Regions from separate parts of the Pseudomonas fluorescens genome, predicted to be linked through region 2. Evidence: predicted binding sites of a transcription regulator. Region 2 holds the regulator's gene; each other region holds the start of a gene.
The links. The regulator sigma-54, encoded in region 2, starts transcription at its own class of promoters, with help from an activator protein. The targets are predictions, from matches to a motif close to ANTGGCATNNANNTTGCTNT.

Region 1 (3,260 bases), 610 kb from region 2:
CAGTTTGTCGGTCACGCAGTCGATCACCGACAGGTTCGGCAGCGTCTGGCTCGATACCTGGGAGATCGCTTCGCCGGTGACCAGCGCGTCGATGTGCAGCCGGTCGGCGATGGCCGACGATGCGCGCAACATCATACGCTTCAATACGACGCCCATATGACTGTTATCGACTTTGCCGAGAATTTCGCCCAACACTTCTTCGAACGGAACACTGACAAATAGCACGCGTTGCGAGCTGCCGTACTTCTTCCAGATGAAATGCGCGACTTCCATCACGCCCAATTCGTGGGCACGACCGCCCAGATTGAAGAAGCAGAAATGCGCCATCAGGCCGCGGCGCATGATCTGGTACGCGGCAACCGTCGAGTCAAAGCCGCCGGACATCAGTACCAGCGTCTGCTCCAGGGCGCCGAGCGGGTAACCGCCGATGCCGTTGTGCTGGCTGTGGATGACAAACAACCGTTGGTCGCGAACTTCGATGCGAACTTCGATTTCCGGGTCTTTGAGGTCGATTCCGGCCGCACCGCACTCACGACGCAGCTTGCTGCCAACGTATTTTTCGACGTCCATCGAGCTGAACGGATGCTTGCCGGCACGCTTGCAGCGCACCGAGAAAATCTTCCCGGCCAGTACATCGCCGTAGTGCTGTTTGCACTTCTCGGTGATGTCATCGAAGTCGCCCAGCGGGTATTCGTCGATCTGCAGAAAGTGCGCGACGCCGGGAGTACAAGTGAGGCGCTCGCCCATCTCTTTCAAGGCTTTGGGGTCGGTAACGCGGGTTTCCAGCTCGAGATTGTCCCACACACCGTTCACCACCACGGCCGGGTCCAGATCGCGGAGCACGGCGCGGATGTTCTTGGCCAGCTGGCGGATGAAACGCATCCGGACAGGGCGGCTTTTGATGGTGATCTCGGGGAAGACTTTTACGATTAGTTTCATGAAAACAGCGCGCGCAGGGCCAGCCGAAAAAGGGGGGCGCGGATTATAGCGGAAATTGCTCAAGGTTTAACCAGTTAATATGCAGAAGGTTTCACTTGCACCAAAACAGGTCATTTCTGATTTAAGGCGCTACATTAAGGGGCGAGATTTTCACCTTTATGGCGCTTTGCAGCGCTCAAAGCGTGAAATTGGGGCAAAAAACCCATGCTGGGGCACTGGCATGCAATTTGCTCCCTTGTGAGGCAGGTTGCCTTGGCAGAGTATCTGCGCCGGCATCACCCCTATTAAGGGCATCCACTACCAAGCCCTAAGCCACCCGGAGGACACTATGTCGAAGTCGGTTCAACTCATCAAAGATCATGACGTCAAGTGGATTGATCTGCGCTTCACGGACACCAAAGGCACTCAGCACCACGTGACCATGCCGGCTCGCGATGCGCTGGAAGACGACTTCTTCGAAGTCGGCAAGATGTTCGACGGTTCCTCCATCGCTGGCTGGAAAGGCATCGAAGCCTCCGACATGATCCTGCTGCCGGACGACGATACTGCCGTTCTCGATCCGTTCACCGAAGACGCAACCCTGATCCTGGTTTGCGACATCATCGAACCGTCGACCATGCAAGGTTACGATCGCGACCCGCGCGCCATCGCTCACCGCGCCGAGGAATACCTGAAGACCACCGGTATCGGTGACACCGTCTTCGCCGGTCCCGAGCCAGAATTCTTCATCTTCGACGAAGTGAAGTTCAAGTCCGACATCTCCGGCTCGATGTTCAAGATCTACTCCGAACAAGGCTCGTGGATGTCCGACCAGGACATCGAAGGCGGCAACAAAGGCCACCGTCCTGGCATCAAAGGCGGCTACTTCCCGGTTCCGCCGTTCGACCACGACCACGAAATCCGTACTGCCATGTGCAACGCACTGGAAGAGATGGGCCAGACCGTTGAAGTTCACCACCACGAAGTGGCGACTGCCGGTCAGAACGAAATCGGTGTCAAGTTCAACACCCTGGTGAAGAAAGCTGACGAAGTTCAGACTCTGAAATACGTTGTCCACAACGTTGCCGACGCTTACGGCCGCACTGCGACCTTCATGCCGAAGCCACTGTACGGCGACAACGGCTCGGGCATGCACGTACACATGTCCATCGCCAAAGACGGCAAGAACACCTTCGCTGGCGAAGGCTATGCCGGCCTGTCCGAAACCGCCCTGTACTTCATCGGCGGTATCATCAAGCACGGTAAGGCCCTGAACGGCTTCACCAACCCGGCTACCAACTCCTACAAGCGTCTGGTGCCAGGTTTCGAAGCGCCGGTAATGCTGGCCTACTCGGCCCGCAACCGTTCCGCCTCGATCCGTATTCCTTACGTCAACAGCCCACGCGGCCGTCGTATCGAAGCACGCTTCCCGGATCCGGCTGCCAACCCGTACCTGGCTTTCGCAGCACTGCTGATGGCCGGTCTGGACGGTATCCAGAACAAGATCCACCCAGGCGATGCCGCTGACAAAAACCTGTACGACCTGCCGCCTGAAGAGGCGAAAGAGATCCCACAAGTTTGCGGCAGCCTGAAAGAAGCCCTGGAAGAGCTGGACAAGGGCCGTGCGTTCCTGACCAAGGGCGGCGTGTTCTCCGACGACTTCATCGACGCTTACATCGCGCTGAAATCCGAAGAAGAAATCAAGGTCCGTACCTTCGTACACCCACTGGAATATGAGCTGTACTACAGCTGCTGATCCGGTAGCGCCGCGCTATGCGGCGTGACAATAAGAGGCCTCCTTCGGGAGGCCTTTTTATTGCCCACGATTTATGAAACTACTCAAAACCCCTGTGGGAGCGGGCTTGCTCGCGAAGGCGTCGTGTCAGCCACCATCACCTTCAACGACCGACCGCATTCGCGAGCAAGCCCACTCCCACACGGATTTTTGGCGTCTGAATGATCTCCGGATATGTCCCGGGTTGGGCCAACCGCCGCACCTGGCCTATGCTGCACCCCATCGCTTTCTTTCCCGGTCGATTTCATGGGTCGCACCTTTCTCTACATCCTGCTGCTGATCGCCCTGCCCGCCGCCGCGCAGATCTACAAGTACACCGATGCCAATGGCAACACGGTTTACAGCGATCACTCGCCGGACGGTGTTCAGGCGCAGCCGGTCGAGTTGCCGCCACTCAACCGCGTCGAGCCACAGGCACCGAGCGCGCCAGCGCCTTCAAGCACCGACACACGCCCCGCGGCACGCAGTGCCTACGAGGTGCTGGAGCTGACCGGCCTGCCCAGCGAAGAAGCGCTGCGCGCCAACAACGGCACCTTCACTGTCAACG
Region 2 (3,260 bases):
CCAGGGTGACGCCAAGCCTGTTCAGGGCTGGGGCGTGACGATTCAGTACCACGCCGCGCAAAACCGCGTCGTGCTGATCGACAAGGCCAAGGTTGTCGACAAGGACAACAACACCACTCAGGGCGAGAAAATCGTCTATGACACGGTGAAGAAACTGGCCAGTGCCGGTCGCGCTACCGGCAGCAAAGTCACCGAAGCGCGTCCGCGTATCGACATGGTGATCCAGCCGAAGAAGAAAACCGACGAGAAAACCCAGTAATGGCAACTCTGAAAGCTCAACACCTGGCCAAGGCCTATAAAAGCCGCCAGGTTGTGCGCGACGTCAGCCTGTCGATCGACAGCGGCCAGATCGTTGGCCTGCTCGGCCCGAACGGTGCCGGCAAGACCACCTGTTTCTACATGATCGTCGGCCTTGTGCAGGCCGATCAGGGTCGCGTGCTGATCGATGATCTGGACGTCAGCCATCAGCCGATGCACGGCCGCGCCAAGGCCGGTATCGGCTATCTGCCGCAAGAAGCGTCGATCTTCCGCAAACTGTCGGTGGCAGATAACATCATGGCCATCCTCGAAACCCGCACGGAACTCGACAAGGCCGGTCGTCGCAAGGAACTGGAAAGCCTGCTGCAGGAATTCCACATCAGCCACATCCGCGACAACCTCGGCATGAGCCTGTCCGGTGGTGAACGCCGCCGGGTGGAAATCGCCCGCGCCCTGGCGACCGCACCGAAATTCATCCTGCTCGACGAGCCGTTCGCCGGTGTCGACCCGATTTCGGTCGGCGACATCAAGCAGATCATCCATCACCTCAAGGCCAAGGGCATCGGTGTTCTTATCACCGACCACAACGTGCGTGAGACCCTGGATATCTGCGAAACCGCCTACATCGTCAACGACGGTCAACTGATCGCCGAAGGCGATGCGGCGACCATCCTTGCCAACGATCTGGTGAAGGAAGTGTATCTGGGCCACGAGTTCCGCCTGTAAGCACCAAGGCACTTGGCCAGCCTCCGGGTGCTGTATCGATGAAGCAGGCTTTTATACGCTTTTATTGTTACAGCGCTCTAGGCAAACACGACAGTTTCAGGCATATAATTTGCTTAAGTTTGGCGCTCCGGCGCCCTGTAGTGGATGGCGCATGCGCGCCGGCGAATAAGGTGTTAAGCCCCTGCCATGAAACCATCGCTAGTCTTGAGAATGGGCCAGCAGCTGACGATGACACCGCAGCTGCAACAGGCCATCCGCCTGCTCCAATTGTCGACCCTGGACCTGCAACAGGAAATCCAGGAGGCCCTGGAATCCAATCCGATGCTCGAACGCCAGGAAGAAGGCGACGACTTCGACAATACCGATCCTTTGGCCGACAACGCCGAACAAAAACCCAACACCGACATTCAGGAACCGTCCTATCAGGAAGCCGCCCCGACGGTGGACAATCTGGAAGATGGCGAATGGAACGAGCGCATTCCTAACGAACTGCCCGTTGATACCGCCTGGGAAGACGTCTACCAGACCAGCGCCAGCAGCCTGCCCAGCAGCGATGACGACGAGTGGGACTTCACCACCCGCACGTCCGCCGGCGAAAGCCTGCAAAGCCATCTGCTGTGGCAATTGAACCTGGCGCCGATGTCCGACACCGACCGCCTGATCGCCGTGACCCTGATCGATTGCATCAACAATCAGGGCTACCTGGACGAAACCCTCGAAGAAATTCTCGACGCCTTTGATCCGGAGCTCGACATCGAGCTGGACGAGATCGAAGCCGTTCTGCACCGCATTCAGCAGTTCGAACCGGCCGGTATCGGCGCGCGCAACCTCGGCGAATGCCTGCTGCTGCAACTGCGTCAGCTCCCGGCCAAGACCCCGTGGCTCAACGAAGCCAAACGTCTGGTCAGCGATTACATCGATCTGCTCGGCAGTCGCGACTACAGCCAGTTGATGCGGCGTATGAAGCTCAAGGAAGACGAGTTGCGTCAGGTCATCGAACTGGTGCAAAGCCTCAATCCGCGTCCGGGCTCGCAGATCGAATCGACCGAAGCCGAGTACGTGGTGCCCGACGTCATTGTGCGCAAGGATAACGAACGCTGGCTGGTCGAGCTGAATCAGGAGTCAGTGCCCCGTCTGCGGGTTAACGCGCAGTACGCCGGTTTCGTCCGTCGCGCCGACACCAGCGCCGACAACACCTTCATGCGCAACCAGTTGCAAGAGGCACGCTGGTTCATCAAGAGCCTGCAAAGCCGCAACGAAACCCTGATGAAGGTGGCCACCCAGATCGTCGAGCATCAGCGCGGCTTCCTGGAGTATGGCGATGAAGCCATGAAGCCGTTGGTCCTGCATGACATCGCCGAGGCGGTCGGCATGCACGAATCGACGATTTCCCGGGTCACCACGCAGAAATTCATGCATACCCCGCGCGGTATTTATGAACTGAAATACTTTTTCTCCAGCCACGTCAGCACCTCCGAAGGCGGTGAATGCTCGTCGACGGCGATCCGCGCGATCATCAAAAAACTGGTTGCGGCGGAAAATCAGAAAAAGCCGTTGAGTGACAGCAAGATCGCTGGTTTACTGGAGGCACAAGGCATTCAGGTGGCTCGCCGCACCGTCGCCAAGTACCGCGAATCCCTCGGGATCGCGCCTTCGAGCGAACGCAAGCGGTTGATGTAAGCCACGTTACAGCGTTCCAGTGGCAGGCTCTTCGGCCTGCCGCTTTATGCACTGGCAACGAAGGAGAAGCTGTATGCAAGTCAACATCAGTGGACACCAACTGGAAGTGACCGAACCTCTGCGCACCTACATCAACGAGAAACTCGAACGATTGGAGCGCCATTTCGACAAGATCACCAACGTGCAAGTCACGATGTGCGTCGAAAAGCTCAAGCAGAAAATCGAAGCCACCTTGCATATACCCGGCAGCGAAGTGGTCGCCAACGCAGAAGATACCGACATGTACGCTGCGATCGACTCACTGACCGACAAGCTGGATCGCCAACTCAAAAAGCATAAGGAAAAGACCCAGAGCCTCCTTCAGGGCGCGACAGGTCGTTAACACTCCCAACCCATGATCCGACTTGAAAGTATCCTGACCCCCGGCCGTTCCCTGGTGAACGTGCCGGGCGGCAGTAAAAAGAAAGCCCTCGAACAGATTGCCAACCTCATCCATAAAGAAGTGCCGGATCTGGCCATGCAGGATGTTTTCGAGAGCCTGGTAGCCCGTGAGAAACTCGGATCCACCGGTTTCGGCAACGGCATCGCCATTCCCC
Region 3 (3,260 bases), 1.0 Mb from region 2:
ACAAAACGATCATTCCCTCGGTGTGACTCATTGGTTAGAACTGACCACAGGTTGACGTCGCAACGGCGTCAACACCTTGGCTCGCCACGCCGGCAGCGAGCCGCCCAACGGCAGAGTTTTTTCTGCCAGACCTCGGTTGAGGTCAACGCGACGAAAACAGTCAACAAGTGAGGGAAACACCCTATGAGAAGACTTAAGCGTGATCCGTTGGAAAGAGCATTTTTGCGCGGATATCAATATGGCGTTGGTGGCAAATCCCGCGAGCTTTGCCCATTTACTCTACCGTCGGTACGCCAAGCCTGGATCAACGGCTGGCGAGAAGGACGCGGCGACAACTGGGACGGTATGACCGGCACTGCGGGAATCCACAGACTCAACGAACTTCACGCCGTCGGCTGACACAGGGCACTTATTGCAACACGACAATCTGAATTTTTAGCGACTTACCATGCACGTCCTTCCCGGACGGCGGGCTACGGCCCAGGGGCTCCTTCGAGGAGCCCTTTTTTATGCCCGCCCCGGACGATACAGATCCCTGTGGCGAGGGGATTCATCCCCGATGGGCTGCGAAGCGGCCCCGAATCCATCCACCCAAGTGTGCCAGGCGAACGGCGGAAGCAAATTTTACGACTGCTGCGCAGCCGATCGGGGATAAATCCCCTCGCCACAGAGCCCTCAGAAAACCTCAGCGCAGCGCGGCGATCGCGTCTACCGATTCACGAATCAGCGCCGGGCCCTTATAGATGAAGCCCGAGTAAATCTGCACCAGGCTCGCACCCGCGGTGATCTTCTGCGCCGCATGCTTGCCCTCAGTGATGCCACCCGCCGCGATGATCGGCAACCGACCACCCAGCTCAGCCGCCAACACCTTCACGGTATGCGTACTCTTGTCACGCACCGGAGCGCCGGACAGACCACCCGCCTCGTCACCATGCTCCATGCCTTCGACGCCAACGCGACTCAGGGTGGTGTTGGTGGCGATCACTGCGTCCATTCCGGTTTCGATCAGTGCCTGAGCCACCTGCGCCGTTTCTTCGTCGGTCATGTCCGGAGCGATCTTGATCGCCAGCGGTACGTGCTTGCCGTGGCGCAGGGCCAGTTCGGCGCGGCGCGTGGCCAGATCCGCCAGCAACTGCTTGAGCGAATCACCGAACTGCAGACTGCGCAGGCCCGGGGTGTTCGGCGAGCTGACGTTGACCGTGACATAGCTGGCGTGGGCATACACCTTGTCCAGGCAGATCAGGTAGTCATCCACCGCGCGCTCGACCGGGGTGTCGAAGTTCTTGCCGATGTTGATCCCCAGCACGCCCTTGTATTTGGCTGCAGCGACCCGCGCCAGCAGGTTATCCACACCGAGGTTGTTGAAGCCCATGCGATTGATGATCGCCTCGGCTTCCGGCAGACGGAAGATTCGTGGTTTCGGGTTGCCCGGCTGCGGACGCGGGGTCACGGTGCCGATTTCGACAAAACCGAAACCCAGTTGCGAGAAACCGTCGATGGCCGCGCCGTTCTTGTCCAGACCGGCCGCCAGACCCACCGGGTTCGGGAAGTCCAGGCCCATGACCGTCACCGGCACATTCGCCGGCTTCTTGCACAGCATGCCGTTGAGGCCCAAACGCCCACCCGCGCCGATCAGATCCAGCGACAGATCGTGGGAGGTTTCCGGGGAAAGTTTGAACAACAGCTGACGGGCCAGGGTGTACATGGGCGGCGATGACTCGGGCGGCGAAAAGAGGCGGCGATTATAGCCGGGCAACGTCCCCCGGCGCGAGGCACACAGGTAAATCAGCCTGACTGGCATATGCCTTGCACTTTCAGGGGTATCAGCCCAAAGGCCAATGGCGGCGTGGGGGCACGGACAATGGCGTCGTTCGGAGGTTTTGCCTGGGCAAAGCCTGGGACGGCGTTTTTTTTGAGGGTGGCTTTATATGAGTGATTCGTCCGTCGGGCCGTTGGCCTGGGTCAACGGCAGTGATGCCCCGGAAAAAAGCGCGATCAACCTCGGTTTCATGGCCCTGAGCGATTGCGCCTCGGTGGTCGTGGCCGCAACACAGGGCTTTGCCCAGCCCTACGGCCTGACGATCAACCTCAAGCGCCAGGCGTCCTGGGCGACCTTGCGCGACAAACTGGTCAGCGGCGAACTGGATGTGGCCCACAGCCTGTACGGGCTGATTTACGCGGTGCACCTGGGCATCGGTGGCGTGGCGCCGAGCGACATGGCGGTGCTGATGGGCCTGAACCAGAACGGCCAGAGCCTCAACCTGTCTCACGGTTTGCAGCAACTGGGCGTGACCAGTCCTGAAGCGCTGGATCGGCACGCGCACCAAACCCGCGCAAAACTGACCTTCGCCCAGACCTTTCCCACCGGCACCCATGCGATGTGGCTGTATTACTGGCTGGCGAGTCAGGGCATTCATCCGTTGCAGGACGTCGACAGCGTGGTGGTGCCGCCGCCGCAAATGGTCGCTCACCTGCAAGCCGGGCGCATCGATGGCTTCTGCGTCGGTGAACCGTGGGCGGCCGCCGCCGTGCAGCAGGATCTGGGGTTCACCCTCGCTACCAGCCAGAGCATCTGGCCTGACCACCCGGAAAAAGTCCTCGGTTGCACCCGCGCGTTCGTCGAGCATTATCCCAACACCGCACGGGCGCTGGTGATGGCGATCCTCGAGGCCAGCCGTTTCATCGAGCAAAACCCGGAAAACCGTCGCAGCACCGCGCAGTTGCTGAGCGCCCCGGAGTATCTCAACGCTCCGCTGTCCTGCATCGAGCCGCGTTTTCTCGGTGATTACGCCGATGGCCTCGGCAATCGCTGGCAGGACCCGCACGCCTTGCGCTTTCACGGCAACGGCGAGGTGAATCTGCCGTACCTGTCCGACGGCATGTGGTTCATGACCCAATTCCGCCGCTGGGGCCTGTTGCGCGAGGATCCCGACTACCTCGCAGTGGCCCGCCAGGTTCAGCAATTGGATATCTATCGCGAAGCGGCCACCGCCGTCGGTGTAGCGGCCTGGGGCAAGGAGATGCGCAGCAGCCAGTTGCTCGATGGCAAAGTCTGGGACGGCAGCGATCCGGCTGGTTACGCCCGCAGTTTCAAGCTGCACGCTCTGAGCGACAGCGCTGCCCTTCTCGCCCGCCGCTGACAGGAGACCGCCAACATGCTGCGCATTCTGCTGATCAACGACACCGCGAAAAAAGTCGGGCGCCTGAAGGCCGCGCTGACCGAGGCCGGTTTCGAGGTCATCGATGAGTCCGGTCTGACC

Region 1: glnA (glutamate--ammonia ligase) is a predicted target of sigma-54. The motif match lies at 1,154-1,173, and genes of this name have one in related genera.
Region 3: E4T63_RS09245 (CmpA/NrtA family ABC transporter substrate-binding protein) is a predicted target of sigma-54. The motif match lies at 1,794-1,813, and genes of this name have one in related genera.

Annotation. Positions count from the first base shown of each region.
Region 1 is NZ_CP038438.1:385,937-389,196, reverse strand. It holds gene thiI (tRNA uracil 4-sulfurtransferase ThiI) at 1-939, opposite strand, end outside; gene glnA (glutamate--ammonia ligase) at 1,268-2,674, shown strand; gene E4T63_RS01770 (DUF4124 domain-containing protein) at 2,960-3,260, shown strand, end outside.
Region 2 is NZ_CP038438.1:995,123-998,382, reverse strand. It holds gene lptA (lipopolysaccharide transport periplasmic protein LptA) at 1-259, shown strand, start outside; gene lptB (LPS export ABC transporter ATP-binding protein) at 259-984, shown strand; gene E4T63_RS04410 (RNA polymerase factor sigma-54) at 1,171-2,664, shown strand; gene hpf (ribosome hibernation-promoting factor, HPF/YfiA family) at 2,738-3,046, shown strand; gene ptsN (PTS IIA-like nitrogen regulatory protein PtsN) at 3,059-3,260, shown strand, end outside.
Region 3 is NZ_CP038438.1:2,023,003-2,026,262, reverse strand. It holds gene rmf (ribosome modulation factor) at 184-399, shown strand; gene E4T63_RS09250 (quinone-dependent dihydroorotate dehydrogenase) at 686-1,705, opposite strand; gene E4T63_RS09245 (CmpA/NrtA family ABC transporter substrate-binding protein) at 1,929-3,140, shown strand; gene E4T63_RS09240 (ANTAR domain-containing response regulator) at 3,156-3,260, shown strand, end outside.